DNA from 3 places in the Streptomyces sp. NBC_00341 genome. Region 3 is predicted to be linked to each of the others. Evidence: riboswitches for the same ligand, from Rfam matches in the RefSeq annotation. Region 3 holds a riboswitch; each other region holds the start of a gene.

Region 1 (4,168 bases), 760 kb from region 3:
ACCGGGAGCCGGTCAAGGTGAAGGTCGAGGGGGTGAACCTCACCTACGAGGGCCTGATCCCCAAGATCCAGAAGTCGTTCCTGTCCAAGGACAAGGAAGCGCTGCAGCCGCACATCCGCGCGTTCGTGGAGCGCGCGGTCACCTTCACCACCTGCCCCGAGTGCGACGGCACCCGGCTCAGCGAGGGCGCCCGGTCCTCGAAGATCAAGCGGATCAACATCGCCGACGCCTGCGCGATGCAGACCAGCGACCTGGCCGCCTGGGTCCGTGACCTCGACGAGCCCTCCGTCGCACCGCTGCTCACCGCCTTGCGGCAGACCCTCGACTCGTTCGTGGAGATCGGGCTCGGCTACCTCGCGCTCGACCGGCCGACAGGCACCCTGTCCGGCGGCGAGGCACAGCGCGTCAAGATGATCCGCCACCTCGGCTCCTCCCTCACCGACGTCACCTATGTCTTCGACGAGCCCACCGCCGGCCTGCACCCCCACGACATCCAGCGGATGAACAGGCTGCTGCTGCGCCTGCGCGACAAGGGCAACACGGTGCTCGTCGTGGAGCACAAGCCGGAGACGATCGCGATCGCGGACCATGTCGTCGACCTCGGCCCCGGCGCGGGTACGGCGGGCGGAACCGTCTGCTTCGAGGGCACCGTCGAGGGACTGCGGGCCGGAGACACCGTCACGGGCCGCCACTTCGACGACCGGGCCACTCTCAAGGACACCCGGCGCAAGCCCACCGGGGCGCTGGAGGTTCGGGGCGCGGACGCGAACAACCTGCGGGACGTCGACGTCGACATCCCGCTCGGGGTCCTCGCCTTGATCACCGGCGTCGCCGGCTCCGGCAAGAGCTCACTGATCCACGGCTCGGTCTCGGGACTGGACGGGGTGGTGTCGATCGACCAGGGCGCGATCCGCGGCTCGCGACGGAGTAACCCCGCGACGTACACCGGGCTGCTCGACCCGATCCGCAAGGCGTTCGCCAAGGCCAACGATGTGAAGCCGGCCCTGTTCAGCGCCAACTCCGAGGGCGCCTGCCCCGGCTGCAACGGCGTCGGGGTCGTCTACACGGACCTCGCGATGATGGCGGGCGTCGCCACCGTCTGCGAGGAGTGCGAGGGGAAGCGGTTCCTGGCCTCGGTGCTCGAATACCGCCTCGGCGGACGTGACATCAGCGAGGTGCTGGCCATGTCGGTGACCGAGGCCGAGGAGTTCTTCGGCAGCGGCGAGGCGCACACGCCGGCCGCGCACCGCGTCCTCGACAGACTGGCCGACGTCGGGCTCGGCTACCTCAGCCTGGGCCAGCCGCTCACCACCCTGTCCGGCGGTGAGCGGCAACGGCTCAAGCTGGCTACGCACATGGGCGAGAAGGGCGGAATCTACGTCCTCGACGAACCGACCACCGGCCTTCACCTCGCAGACGTCGAGCAGCTGCTCGGCCTGCTCGACCGGCTGGTGGACTCCGGGAAGTCCGTCATCGTGATCGAACACCACCAGGCGGTCATGGCGCACGCCGACTGGATCATCGACCTGGGCCCCGGCGCCGGTCACGACGGCGGCAGGCTCGTCTTCGAGGGCACCCCCGACGACCTGGTCGCGGACCGCTCCACCCTCACGGGCGAGCACCTCGCGGCCTACGTGGGAGCCTGAGGCAGCGAGTCGACGGCGGCCGCCCCGCCCGCGACGTCCGGAGCCGTCGGAGCCCCTGGTGTCTCCGGCATCTGCGGTGTATTCGGGAAGGCGGGGTGGCCGCAGAGGCGGCGTACGTACTCCCGGAGCCGGGCGCGGTCGCCGAGGGCGTCGACCGGGCCGAGATGGACGAGCGCCACCCACAGGTCCACATCCCCGGCCGTCAGCTGCTCGCCCAGCGCGTAGGGGCGCCGGGCGAGGGACCGGTCCAGGAGGTCCAGGGCCGCAGAGCGCTCCGAGGACCCCGCGTGCGGGGTGACGTCCCGGTCCAGCAGCTCGCGCAGGGCCTCGATGCCGTCGGCGAGCTCCGGCGGGCGCAGCGCCGAGGGACAGGCCTCGTCATGGCCGGAGAGCAGGCCTGCCAGATCGCGGAGTATGTCGGGCGTGTGGTTGCTGACGATGCGTCCGCTCCAGCGGTCGCACAGCGCGGGCGCGGTCAGCGGCCCGTCGTAGTGGTGCAGCGTGGCCTCGTACGCGCCGCGCAGCGAGGCGTACGCCTCGGGTGTCCCGGCGGGGTGCCCCAGGAACGTGGTGGCGACCGAGTCCCGGAGACCGAGCAGGCCGAGGGTGATCGAGATACGCAGCGAGCGCGGACAGCCCGCCGACAGGAACAGCTCGTAGCGGTGCGGAGCGGGATAGAAGCCGCCGGCCAGACCGACGCCGATACGGCTGTGGATACGGGAGGAGGGTACGGCGATCTTGGGACGGGGATGCGTGGCGCACGGACTCGGGCCGGATGAGATCGAGCCGCACGTGAGGGAGTTGCCTGTGCTGGAACTGCGCGAAGCTGTCTCGGGCATGACACTCCTGTGGAGATCCCGGTGGGAACGAGGTAGCCGCCGCCTTGTGGGCACCAGCGGCCGGATGGGGAACGGCTGCGCTCGCGCACCGGTCCGAATCACGACAGCGCGGGCGTGCACGCGTCATCGAGACCGTGCGGACCTGTACGCGTCATCGTGACAGCGCGGACCTGTGCGCGTCGTCGCGAACCGTGCGGACCTGTACGCGTCCGGTGTTCCGGGCTAGTAAGCGCTGGAGACACGCAGCAGGTCGATGTGCAGGCGCCTCGTCAAGCCGTTCCTGGACATGTCCCACCCGTCCCGACTCCGGGGCCCGCGAGACGCGGGACCACGCTTGCCCCGCCGCACCGGCGGGACCCGGTCGTCACCCGGGGCACCCCGTCGCGGTGGAAGGGTTGCCTGCCAGCGGGCCGGGGCCGATGGACCCCGTGAGCAGGACGGATCCCGCACGGGGGCGCTGACAATCGTGACCGTCCACGTCAGTTTCGGTGCGCCGGGTGACGCCGTCAAGGAGGCCACAGGGGCCATCTCGCCTGTTGGTCACCCGCGTTGACATTCCTGTCGGCCCATGCATAACTTGCGGCGCGGAACGGCTCCGGGTAGCGGCGATACGCCCGGCTTGTCGGCCGGCGCCCCAGCACACCGAGGGGTGCCGCAGTTGAGGACCGGACGGTGTCCGGCAGACGCGAGGCCCCGCGGGGCGGATCGGTGACGGTGAGAGCGATGCACGCAGCTGAGGGGATGGCTGCCTGGCGGTCCCGAGGCCGCGTCGTGCTCTGCGCGGACCGCTCCGTCGACCTCCAGCGTGTCAACAGCGCGCTGTGTACCGCCGCTTGTCGCGCTCTTCGTCAAGGCTGACGGCCCTCTGACTCCCTGACGTCCACCGCTGCCGCGGTGCGTCCCCTCCCCGCCCGGCCCCCTGCTCCGCGCTGTGCTGCCCGCGCCCTGCCGCGTCGTTCCCGACGACCGGCGTGGCGAGGCGCTGCCGTCCGCGGTCCGGGCCGTCCGCATCCGCTGGAGCCCTCCGTGAGTGAATCCCCCGGCGTCGCTGTGTCCTCCGGGTCAGCGCCGCCCGCCGAGGCGGCGCCCCGCCCCGGGCCACCCGTCGTGCCGAAACCGCCGGTCCCGCAGCGGGTCCGCCCGCTGCTTCGGCCCGGACGCTGGATCGTCACCGTCGTCGTCCTGGTGCTGGTCGCCCAGATCGTCCACGGGCTGGTGGCCAACCCCTTCTACCAGTGGGACCGGTTCCAGTACTGGTTCCTGCGCCCCACCATCCTTGACGGCCTGCTCGTCACGCTCGAAGTCGCCCTGTTCAGCGCCGTGCTGGGGCTTCTCGGCGGTGTGCTGCTGGCCCTGGCCCGGCTCTCCCCGAGCCCGGTGCTGCGCGCGGTCAGCTGGGTCTACACCTGGCTGTTCCGATCGGTCCCGCTGATCGTGATCCTGCTGTTCCTCTACAACTTCAGCGCGCTCTACCGGACGCTGAGCGTGGGAGTGCCGTTCGGCCCGGCGTTCTTCAGCTTCGACGAGTCACGCCTCGCCACCGACATGGCCGTCGCCGTCATCGGTCTCAGCCTGAACGAGGCGGCGTACGCCTCCGAAGTGGTGCGCGGCGGCATCCTCTCCGTCGACCAGGGCCAGCACGAGGCGGCAGCCGCCCTCGGCCTCCCGAAGCGGTACCGGTTC
Region 2 (4,168 bases), 2.7 Mb from region 3:
GACACGTCGTACGGGTTCACCGCGATCGCGTCGTCGCCCAGCTCCTCGTACGCCCCCGCCTCCCGCGACAGCACCAGCGCGCAGCCGTGGTCAGAGACGACCGGGACCTCCTTGGCGACCAGGTTCATGCCGTCCCTGATCGGGTTGACGAGCGCCACGTCGGCCAGCCGGTACGCCGCCAGCGAGCGGGCGAAGTCGTCCTTGACGTGGAGCACGACCGGGGTCCAGTCCGCCGTGCCGTGCTTGGCGTTGATCTCGTCGGCGACGCGCTGCACCTCGGCCGTGTACTCCCGGTACACCGCGAGGTCCTGCCGCGAGGGGTAGGCGAACGCGACGTGGACGACGCGGCCGTGCCACTCGGGCCGTTCGTCGAGCAGGGCCCCGTAGGCGAGCATCCCGCGGACGATGTTCTTGGACAGCTCCGTGCGGTCCACCCGCACGATGGTCTTCCGGCCGGGGCCCACCTGTTCGCGCAGCGCCGCCATCCGCTCGTCCACGTCCGGCTCGTGCGCGCGCCGGCGCAGGAAGTCCGCGTCGGCGCCGAGCCCGTGCACGCCGATCCGGGTGTGGCCGGTGCCGCCCAGGATCTCCGTGCAGCAGCTGATGAAGGCGTCCGCCCAGCGGCGGGTCAGGAAGGCCGCCCGGTCGGCGCCGAGGATGCCGCGCAGCACCTGCTCCGCGATGTCGTCGGGCAGCATCCGGAAGTAGTCGACGGGCGCCCACGGGGTGTGCGAGAAGTGGCCGATGCGCAGGTCGGGGCGGAGCTCGCGGAGCATGCCGGGCACCAGCACCAGGTGGTAGTCCTGCACCAGGACCGCCGCGCCCTCGCCCGCCTCCTCCGCGAGCGCCTGGGCGAAGGCCCGGTTGTAGGTCTCGAAGGACGCCCACTGACGCCGGAACTCCGCGTCGAAGACGGGCTCCACGGGGGTCTGGTAGAGCAGGTGGTGGACGAACCAGAGCACCGAGTTCGCGATGCCGTTGTACGCGTCGGCGTGCACGTCCGCGTCGATGTCGAGCATCCGTACGCCCGGCTCACCGACGCCGCGCCGCACCGCCTCGCGGTCGCCGTCACCGAGCGCGGCGCAGACCCACATCTTGTCGTCCACCGCGCTCAGCCCCGAGACGAGCCCGCCCCCGCCCCGTTTCGCGTCGAGCGAGCCGTCCTCGTTCAGTGCGTACGAGACCGGACCGCGGTTGGACGCGACGAGTACCTGGGCGGCGGGCTGGGGGGCGTGCTCGGAGACCATGCGCGGAATCTAGCCCGATCCCGAACGGTCCAAACGTGCGTGCGGCCGCGGCCTGTCTCAGGCGGCGCGGCGCGAGACGTACTCCTCGATCTCGCGCATCGGCGGCCGCTCCTGGGTGTCCACCGGGTAGGTGCGCGGTACGAAGCCGTTCTCGCCGCGCTCGAACTGGGTCAGCTCCGGGCGCACCAGATGGCCGCGGGAGAGCCGCAGCGACGCGGTCCGGTAGATGGCCGCCGCCATCCGGCCGAGCGCCCGGCCGTCCTGGTGGCGGTGTTTGCGGACGCCGACGTCGACCTGGGCCAGCGCGTCCAGTCCGACCGTGTGCAGGGCGTCGACGAGCAGCCCCAGCTCCACCCCGTAGCCGACCGGGAACGGCAGCTGTTCGAGCAGTGAGCGGCGTACGGCGTACTCGCCGCCCAGCGGCTGGACGAAGCCGGCCAGCTGCGGCCAGTGCAGATTGAGCAGCGGCCGTGCCACCAGTTCGGTGACCCGCCCGCCCTGGCCCGCGGTGTCCCCGAGCGGACGGTCGTACATCGCCTTGACGAACTGCACGGAGGGGTCGGTCAGCAGCGGGCCGACGATGCCGGAGACGAAGTCGGCCGAGAAGTCCTTCAGGTCCGCGTCGATGAAGCAGACGATGTCACCGCCGGTCACCAGCAGTGACCGCCACAGCACCTCGCCCTTGCCGGGGACGGCCGGCAGCCGGGGCAGGATCGCGTCCCGGTGGATCACCCGGGCGCCCGCCCGGCGGGCCAGCTCCGCGGTGTCGTCGGTGGAGCCGGAGTCGATCACCACGAGTTCGTCGACCAGCCGGACCTTCTCCATGAGCTCGCGCCGGATCGTCCGGACGATGTCCCCGACCGTCGCCGCCTCGTTCAGCGCGGGCAGGACGACACTCACGCTCCCCCGGCGCGGGTCGCCGCTCCTGGCGGCCAGGAGCTGCTCCAGCGGGCGGTCGGCGCACGACCAGGAACGCCTGGTCAGCCAGCGTTCGACCTCTTCCAGCACGGTCGATACTCCCTGTATGTGATCCATCTCGCGGTTCGGACGACTATCTCAACAGTCCGGTGCTTCGGTTACAGTCTGAACAACGCAGATGGCCGTGGCATGCCGGGGTCCATCTGCCGATAAACGCCTGGATCGATGGTCCAGTGCCATAGCGCTCATCCAGAGGGACAGAGGGAACGGCCCGTTGAAGTCCCGGCAACCATCCCGCCGACCGCGAGGTCAGGTGGGGACGGTGCCAATTCCGTCTTGTGGCGAAATGCGTCACAAGGAAGATGAGGAGAAAGGGCCTCGCCATCATGGCTGTTGAGACTGTTGCAGCACCTACCGAATCTTCCGTGGACCTCGGTCCCGCCGCGGCACTTTCCTGCCGCGAGTGCGGAGAACGATTCCCGCTCGGTCCGCTTTTCGCCTGTGCGACCTGTTTCGGGCCGCTCGAAGTGGCGTACGACCTGCCGACCGGCTCCCCGGACGAGCTGAAGAAGCGCATCGAGGCCGGACCGGACAACATCTGGCGCTACGCGCCGCTGCTGCCGGTCCCCTCCGACGTCGCGGACAAGCCCAACATCAACCCGGGCTTCACCAAGCTGGTCAAGGCCGACAACCTCGCCCGTGAGCTGGGCGTCACCGGCGGCCTGTACGTCAAGGACGACTCCGGCAACCCGACGCACTCCTTCAAGGACCGCGTCGTCGCGATCGCCGTCGAGGCCGCCCGCGCCTTCGGTTTCACCACGCTCTCCTGCTCCTCCACCGGCAACCTCGCCGGTGCGGTGGGCGCCGCCGCCGCCCGCGCCGGTCTGCGCTCCTGCGTGTTCATCCCGCACGACCTGGAGCAGGGCAAGGTCGTCATGGCCGCGGTGTACGGCGGTGAGCTGGTCGGCATCGAGGGCAACTACGACGACGTCAACCGGTTCTGCTCGGAGCTCATCGGAGATCCGCTCGGGGAGGGCTGGGGCTTCGTCAACGTCAACCTCCGCCCGTACTACGGTGAGGGCTCCAAGACGCTCGCGTACGAGATCTGCGAGCAGCTCGGCTGGCGGCTGCCCGACCAGATCGTCATCCCGATCGCGTCCGGCTCGCAGCTCACGAAGATCGACAAGGGCCTCCAGGAGCTGATCAAGCTCGGCCTGGTCGAGGACAAGCCGTACAAGATCTTCGGCGCCCAGGCCGAGGGCTGCTCGCCGGTCTCCACCGCCTTCAAGGCCGGTCACGACGTGGTCCGCCCGCAGAAGCCGAACACGATCGCCAAGTCCCTCGCCATCGGCAACCCGGCCGACGGCCCCTACGTCCTGGACATCGCCCGTCGTACGGGTGGTGCGGTGGACGACGTGAACGACGAACAGGTCGTCGACGCGATCAAGCTCCTGGCGCGCACCGAGGGTATCTTCGCCGAGACGGCGGGCGGTGTGACGGTGGGCGTGACGAAGAAGCTGATCGAGGCCGGCCTGCTCGACCCGACGCTCACCACCGTCGTCCTGAACACCGGTGACGGCCTCAAGACGCTGGACGCGGTGGCCGCCACCTCGCAGGCGACGGCGACGATCCGTCCGAGCCTGGACGCCTTCCGCGCCGCCGGCCTCGGCACCGCCAGCTGATCCCACCCGAGACTCCAGGAAGGGCACCCACCATGAGCGTCAAGGTCCGTATCCCCACCATCCTCCGCACCTACACGGGCGGTCAGGCCGAGGTCCCGGCAGAGGGCGCGAACCTCTCCCAGGTCATCGAGTCCCTGGAGAAGGACCACCCGGGCATCGCCGCCCGCGTCCTGGACGACCAGGGCAAGCTCCGCCGCTTCGTCAACGTGTACGTCAACGACGACGACGTGCGCTTCGAGGGCGGCCTGGAAGCGGTCACCCCGGACGGTGCGGGAGTCTCGATCATCCCGGCCGTCGCCGGCGGCTGCTGAGCCCCGGGAC
Region 3 (4,168 bases):
TCGGCCAGCAGGGACAGCCGTTCGTCCTGCGGGGTGAGCATGGAGAAGAAGGCCTTGTACTGTCTGGTCAGCATGGCGTTCTCGGCGGGGTCCACGCCCATGAGCATGCCGACGACCCGCATCGGCAGCGGCTGCGCGAACACCGCTTTGAGGTCGACGACGGACCCGTCCCTGCCGCCGTCCGCGAGCGCGTCCAGCAGTTCCTCGGTGAACTTCTCGATGTCGGGCCTGACGGCCTCCAGCCGGCGGGGGGTGAGCGCCTGGGAGGTCTTGGTGCGCAGCCGCCGGTGCTCGGCGCCGTCCACGGTGAACATGGACCGCCCGGCGTCGATCATCCCGATGAGCGGCCACGCGTGCGTCACCTCGCCGCTCTGCCACAGCCCCCAGGCGTCGAGGTCCTTCACCAGCCTCGGGTCGACCAGGAGTTGGCGGGCGTCGGCGTGCCGGGTGATCGTCCAGGCGGGTACGCCGAGCAGCTCGATCCGGGCGAGCCGGCCGGCCTCGCGCAGCCTCGCCGTCTCACCGTCCAGGTCCTGGACCATGGGGTCGATGACGACGGTTCCGCCGTCCGGGGTGGCGGCGTGCGCGGCGGCGTGAGGGCAGTTCACGAGAGGTCTCCTGTCGTACGAACGGGGGTGAACCGAACGGGCAGCGCGGTGTTCCCGCGCAGGAACGCGGAGGGCCGTCGCACCAGGTCCGCGACGGGGACCCGGAGCTCCAGGTCGGGCAGGCGGTCGAGCAGCACCTCGATGCCGGTACGCGCGATGGTCTCCGCGATCTCCTGAGCGGGGAAGGGGCAGCGGTACTCGCCGTGGCTGAAGGCGAGATGGGCGCCGTTGCCGCCCTGCGCGGAGGAGCCGCCGCCGGTCAGGCTCTGCCGGATCAGCGGATCGGTGTTGGCGGCGCCGAGCCCGAGCAGCAGCATGTCCCCCGCCCTGACCGGCCGTCCGCCGAGCCGGGTGTCGCGGGCGGCCCAGCGTCCGGCGAGGATCTGCGTCGGCCCGTCCTCCCAGAGCACCTCGTTCATGGCCTCGGCCACGCTGCGCCGGCCGCCCGCCATCGACTGCGCGAACTCGTCCTCCGTGAGCATCAGCCGCAGCGAGTTGCTGATCCAGTCGGCGGTGGTGAGGTGCCCGGCGGCCGTGATGGCCATCAGGTCGAGCATGTACTCCTCGTCGGTGAAGGCCTCGGGGAACGCGAGCATCCGGGAGGTCACGTCGTCGCCGGGGGCGGCACGCTTCGCGGCGACGAGTCGCGCCATGTGCTCCCCGAAACGCCGATGGGCCTCCTGCGCGCCCGGACCGCCGTCGGCCAGGTCCTTCAGCACCCGGGCGATGGAGGCGCCCTCCTCGTCGGGGAATCCGACCAGCCGCGCGAGGACCAGGACCGGAAGGGGCTCGCAGAAGTCGGCGACGAGGTCGGCCGTGCCCCGGCTGCACACGGCGTCGATCAGCCGGTCGGCCAACTGCTCGCAGTGGCTCCGGATCTCGAACGGGTCGGCCCCTTCGAGGGCGGGTCCGACCATCCGCGCGTGGCGCCGGTGCTCGTCCCCCGCGCTGAAGTAGATGGACGGCAGCGGCCGCCCGACCATGGGCAGCAGTGGCCAGTCCTGCGGGATGTTCTCCCACTGGTTCCACAGGCCGACATCGCGCGGGAACAGCTCACCGTCACTGGTGACCTGATGGAGTTCCCGGTAGCCGATGACCAGCCAGGCGGGGAACCCGCCCGGCAGTTCGACGGGAACGACCGGCCCGTGGTCCCGTCGCATGGCGCGGTAGACGGACTGCGGTTCGGTCTGGAACGAGGGCCCGCTGAGGGGTACGGCCCCCTGCCACGCGTGCGCGGGGCACTCCGGAGGGGGCGAGGCGGGCTCGGGCTCTGTGGAGGAAGGGCGCGTCATCGTCCTGACTTCTGTGGCGGAAGCGTCACGCGTCACGATCGTGCGGTCAACGCACGCCCACTATAAGGATTTTATGTGACACCACAGCGGTCAATGACGATCAAATGTGCGCTCGGAATGAAGCAACCGGTCGACATCTCACGACAATTGACGACCGACTCCAGGTACCGACTCCGAGTACCGACGTCGGACAGCGACTCGGCTACGAGCGCCCGGGGCCCGGGCGCCCGCACAACTCTCCCGCCTCAAAGGCGACGTTGACCAGTCCGGCGACCCGGTCGGCACCGGTCACGAGCTTGAGCGCATGCCAGCGGGAGAGCCAGTACACGCGCCCCCGGTGCCCGGCGAGCGTCTCCCGGAGCGCGTCCGGAGCGTGTGTCCACACCCGTGGAAGGGTGCCCGCGTAGTCGAACGCGGCACGCAGTCCGATCCAGCCGTCGTCCCGGACGTCGTCCGCGGTCAGCAGTATCTCGACGGCCTGACCGGGCTCCTGCCGACACTTCTTGGCGTGGATCCAGTGCACTTGGTGGCCTGCGGCGTACCGCTCGCAGTCCTCGCTCCGCACAGAGCCGTGCTCGGGGAGATGACGCAGCATGGCGAGTCCCGCCTTCCGGGGATGATGGACCCCGAGCGCTCTGCACCGCGGTCCGCTGTTCCCCGTACCTCGCGCACGGGGCAGGTCGTCACCCGGAGCACCCGCAGCGGAGCGGGGTGCCGTCCAGCAAGCCGGGGCTGCGCACTGGAACTCATGACCCGGCAAAAACCCTAACGCACCGAGCGGGCGCGCCCCGACACACGGGGCCGCCCGCCCGACGGTCGGTCAGGAACGCACGGGCAGGGCCGGACCCGGCCCGTGCGTCCCCACCGCTCTCCGATGACAGCCCGGCTGCCGCTCACCGCTCCCGGGCCGGCCGGTCAGCCGGTGACCAGGCCCGGGTCGCTCGTTCCCGCCTCACCCGTCTCGACGTGTCCGGCGAACCGGCGAAGGAAGGTGGCGTCCGCGTCCGAGATCACCTCGATGTCATACCAGCGCTTGCTTCCGCGCAGGTCAACGGTGTGCTTCACGGTCGAGCCGGCCCGCACCGCGAAGGTCTGCGCCCCGCCGCCGTAGGCGTCCGCGTTGCGCACCGTCAGCTGGACGGTCTCCGTGCCGGCCTGGGTGAGAGTCAGTTCGAGAGCTCCGCTCGCCGGGTTGTGACGCGCCGTCACCTCCGGCCCGGCCGACTTGCCGGGACCCCTGAAGGTCCGCAGGAACCCGTTCGGACCGTGGACCGTGAGGTCGGTCACGCCACTGGAGTAGGCCGTGTTCCAGCTGTCGGAGAGCGACTTGCCCGCCTCTGTGGTGTAGGTCCAGGGCCCGTCGCCGCGATTGCCGGACGTCACCAGGAACTGCGCTCCGGCCGCGTCCCCGCCACTGAAGGTGAGCTGGTACTTCCCGGTGCCCGGGTCTGCCGCCCCGTCCACGAGCGGCGCGTACCGCAGTGGCCGGGTGGGCCGCGTGCCGGACTCCTGCTTCGGCACACTGCCGGAGACCGGCGGCACCGGAACGTAGTCGGGGTGCCGCTCCCCGTCCGGCGGCGCGTATGCGTCCGTGGAGGGCAGCGAGGCGGGCGCGGTGTCCGTCGTGCGGAAGTCGAAGGCCGAGGTGAGATCGCCGCAGACAGCACGCCGCCAGGGCGAGATGTTGGGCTCGTGCACACCGAAGCGTTCTTCCATGAACCGGATGACGGAGGTGTGGTCGAAGACCTCGGAACACGCGAACCCCCCGGTGCTCCACGGGGACACGACCGTCATGGGCACGCGCTGCCCGAGCCCGTACGGCCCGGCCGCGTACCGGATGTCGCCGGGGAAGTGGTCGGCGGAGGTGTCCACGGTGGACAGCCCCTGCGCCGCGCCGGACGGCACGAACGGCGGCACGACGTGGTCGAAGAAGCCGTCGTTCTCGTCGTAGGTGATGAAGAGGGCGGTCCGGCCCCAGACCTCGGGGTCGGAGGTCAGCGCGTCCAGCACCTGCGAGATGTACCAGGCACCGTAGTTCGCGGGCCAGTTGGGGTGCTCGCTGTAGGCCTCGGGCGAGACGACCCAGGAGATCTTGGGGAGCGTCCCGGCCCGGACGTCGGCCTTGAGATCGTCGAGGAGCCCGTCGCCGTTCTTGACGTCGGTCCCGGTGCGCGCCTTGTCGAAGAGGGGGTCGCCGGGCTTGGCGTCGCGATAACTGTTGAAGTAGAGGAGCGAGTTGTCGCCGTACGTCCCCCGGTAGGCGTCGTC

What was found. A riboswitch is a leader RNA that binds a small molecule or an ion and turns the genes downstream of it on or off. The one in region 3 is predicted to bind S-adenosylmethionine.
Region 1: it holds a riboswitch for S-adenosylmethionine, as region 3 does, so the genes downstream of both, OG892_RS37675 (glutathione S-transferase C-terminal domain-containing protein) here and OG892_RS34445 (hypothetical protein) in region 3, are expected to answer to the same signal.
Region 2: it holds a riboswitch for S-adenosylmethionine, as region 3 does, so the genes downstream of both, thrC (threonine synthase) here and OG892_RS34445 (hypothetical protein) in region 3, are expected to answer to the same signal.

What each region holds. Positions count from the first base shown of each region.
Region 1 covers NZ_CP108002.1:8,461,976-8,466,143, forward strand. Annotated here, with positions in the region: gene OG892_RS37670 (ATP-binding cassette domain-containing protein) at 1-1,646, shown strand, start outside; gene OG892_RS37675 (glutathione S-transferase C-terminal domain-containing protein) at 1,631-2,485, opposite strand; SAM riboswitch class IV at 2,811-2,957, opposite strand; gene OG892_RS37680 (amino acid ABC transporter permease) at 3,512-4,168, shown strand, end outside.
Region 2 covers NZ_CP108002.1:5,001,404-5,005,571, forward strand. Annotated here, with positions in the region: gene OG892_RS22475 (trehalose-6-phosphate synthase) at 1-1,247, opposite strand, end outside; gene OG892_RS22480 (glucosyl-3-phosphoglycerate synthase) at 1,305-2,255, opposite strand; SAM riboswitch class I at 2,408-2,534, shown strand; gene thrC (threonine synthase) at 2,552-3,847, shown strand; gene OG892_RS22490 (MoaD/ThiS family protein) at 3,880-4,158, shown strand.
Region 3 covers NZ_CP108002.1:7,702,033-7,706,200, reverse strand. Annotated here, with positions in the region: gene OG892_RS34455 (cytochrome P450) at 1-608, opposite strand, end outside; gene OG892_RS34450 (cytochrome P450) at 605-1,900, opposite strand; gene OG892_RS34445 (hypothetical protein) at 2,103-2,495, opposite strand; SAM riboswitch class IV at 2,545-2,654, opposite strand; gene OG892_RS34440 (phosphocholine-specific phospholipase C) at 2,816-4,168, opposite strand, start outside.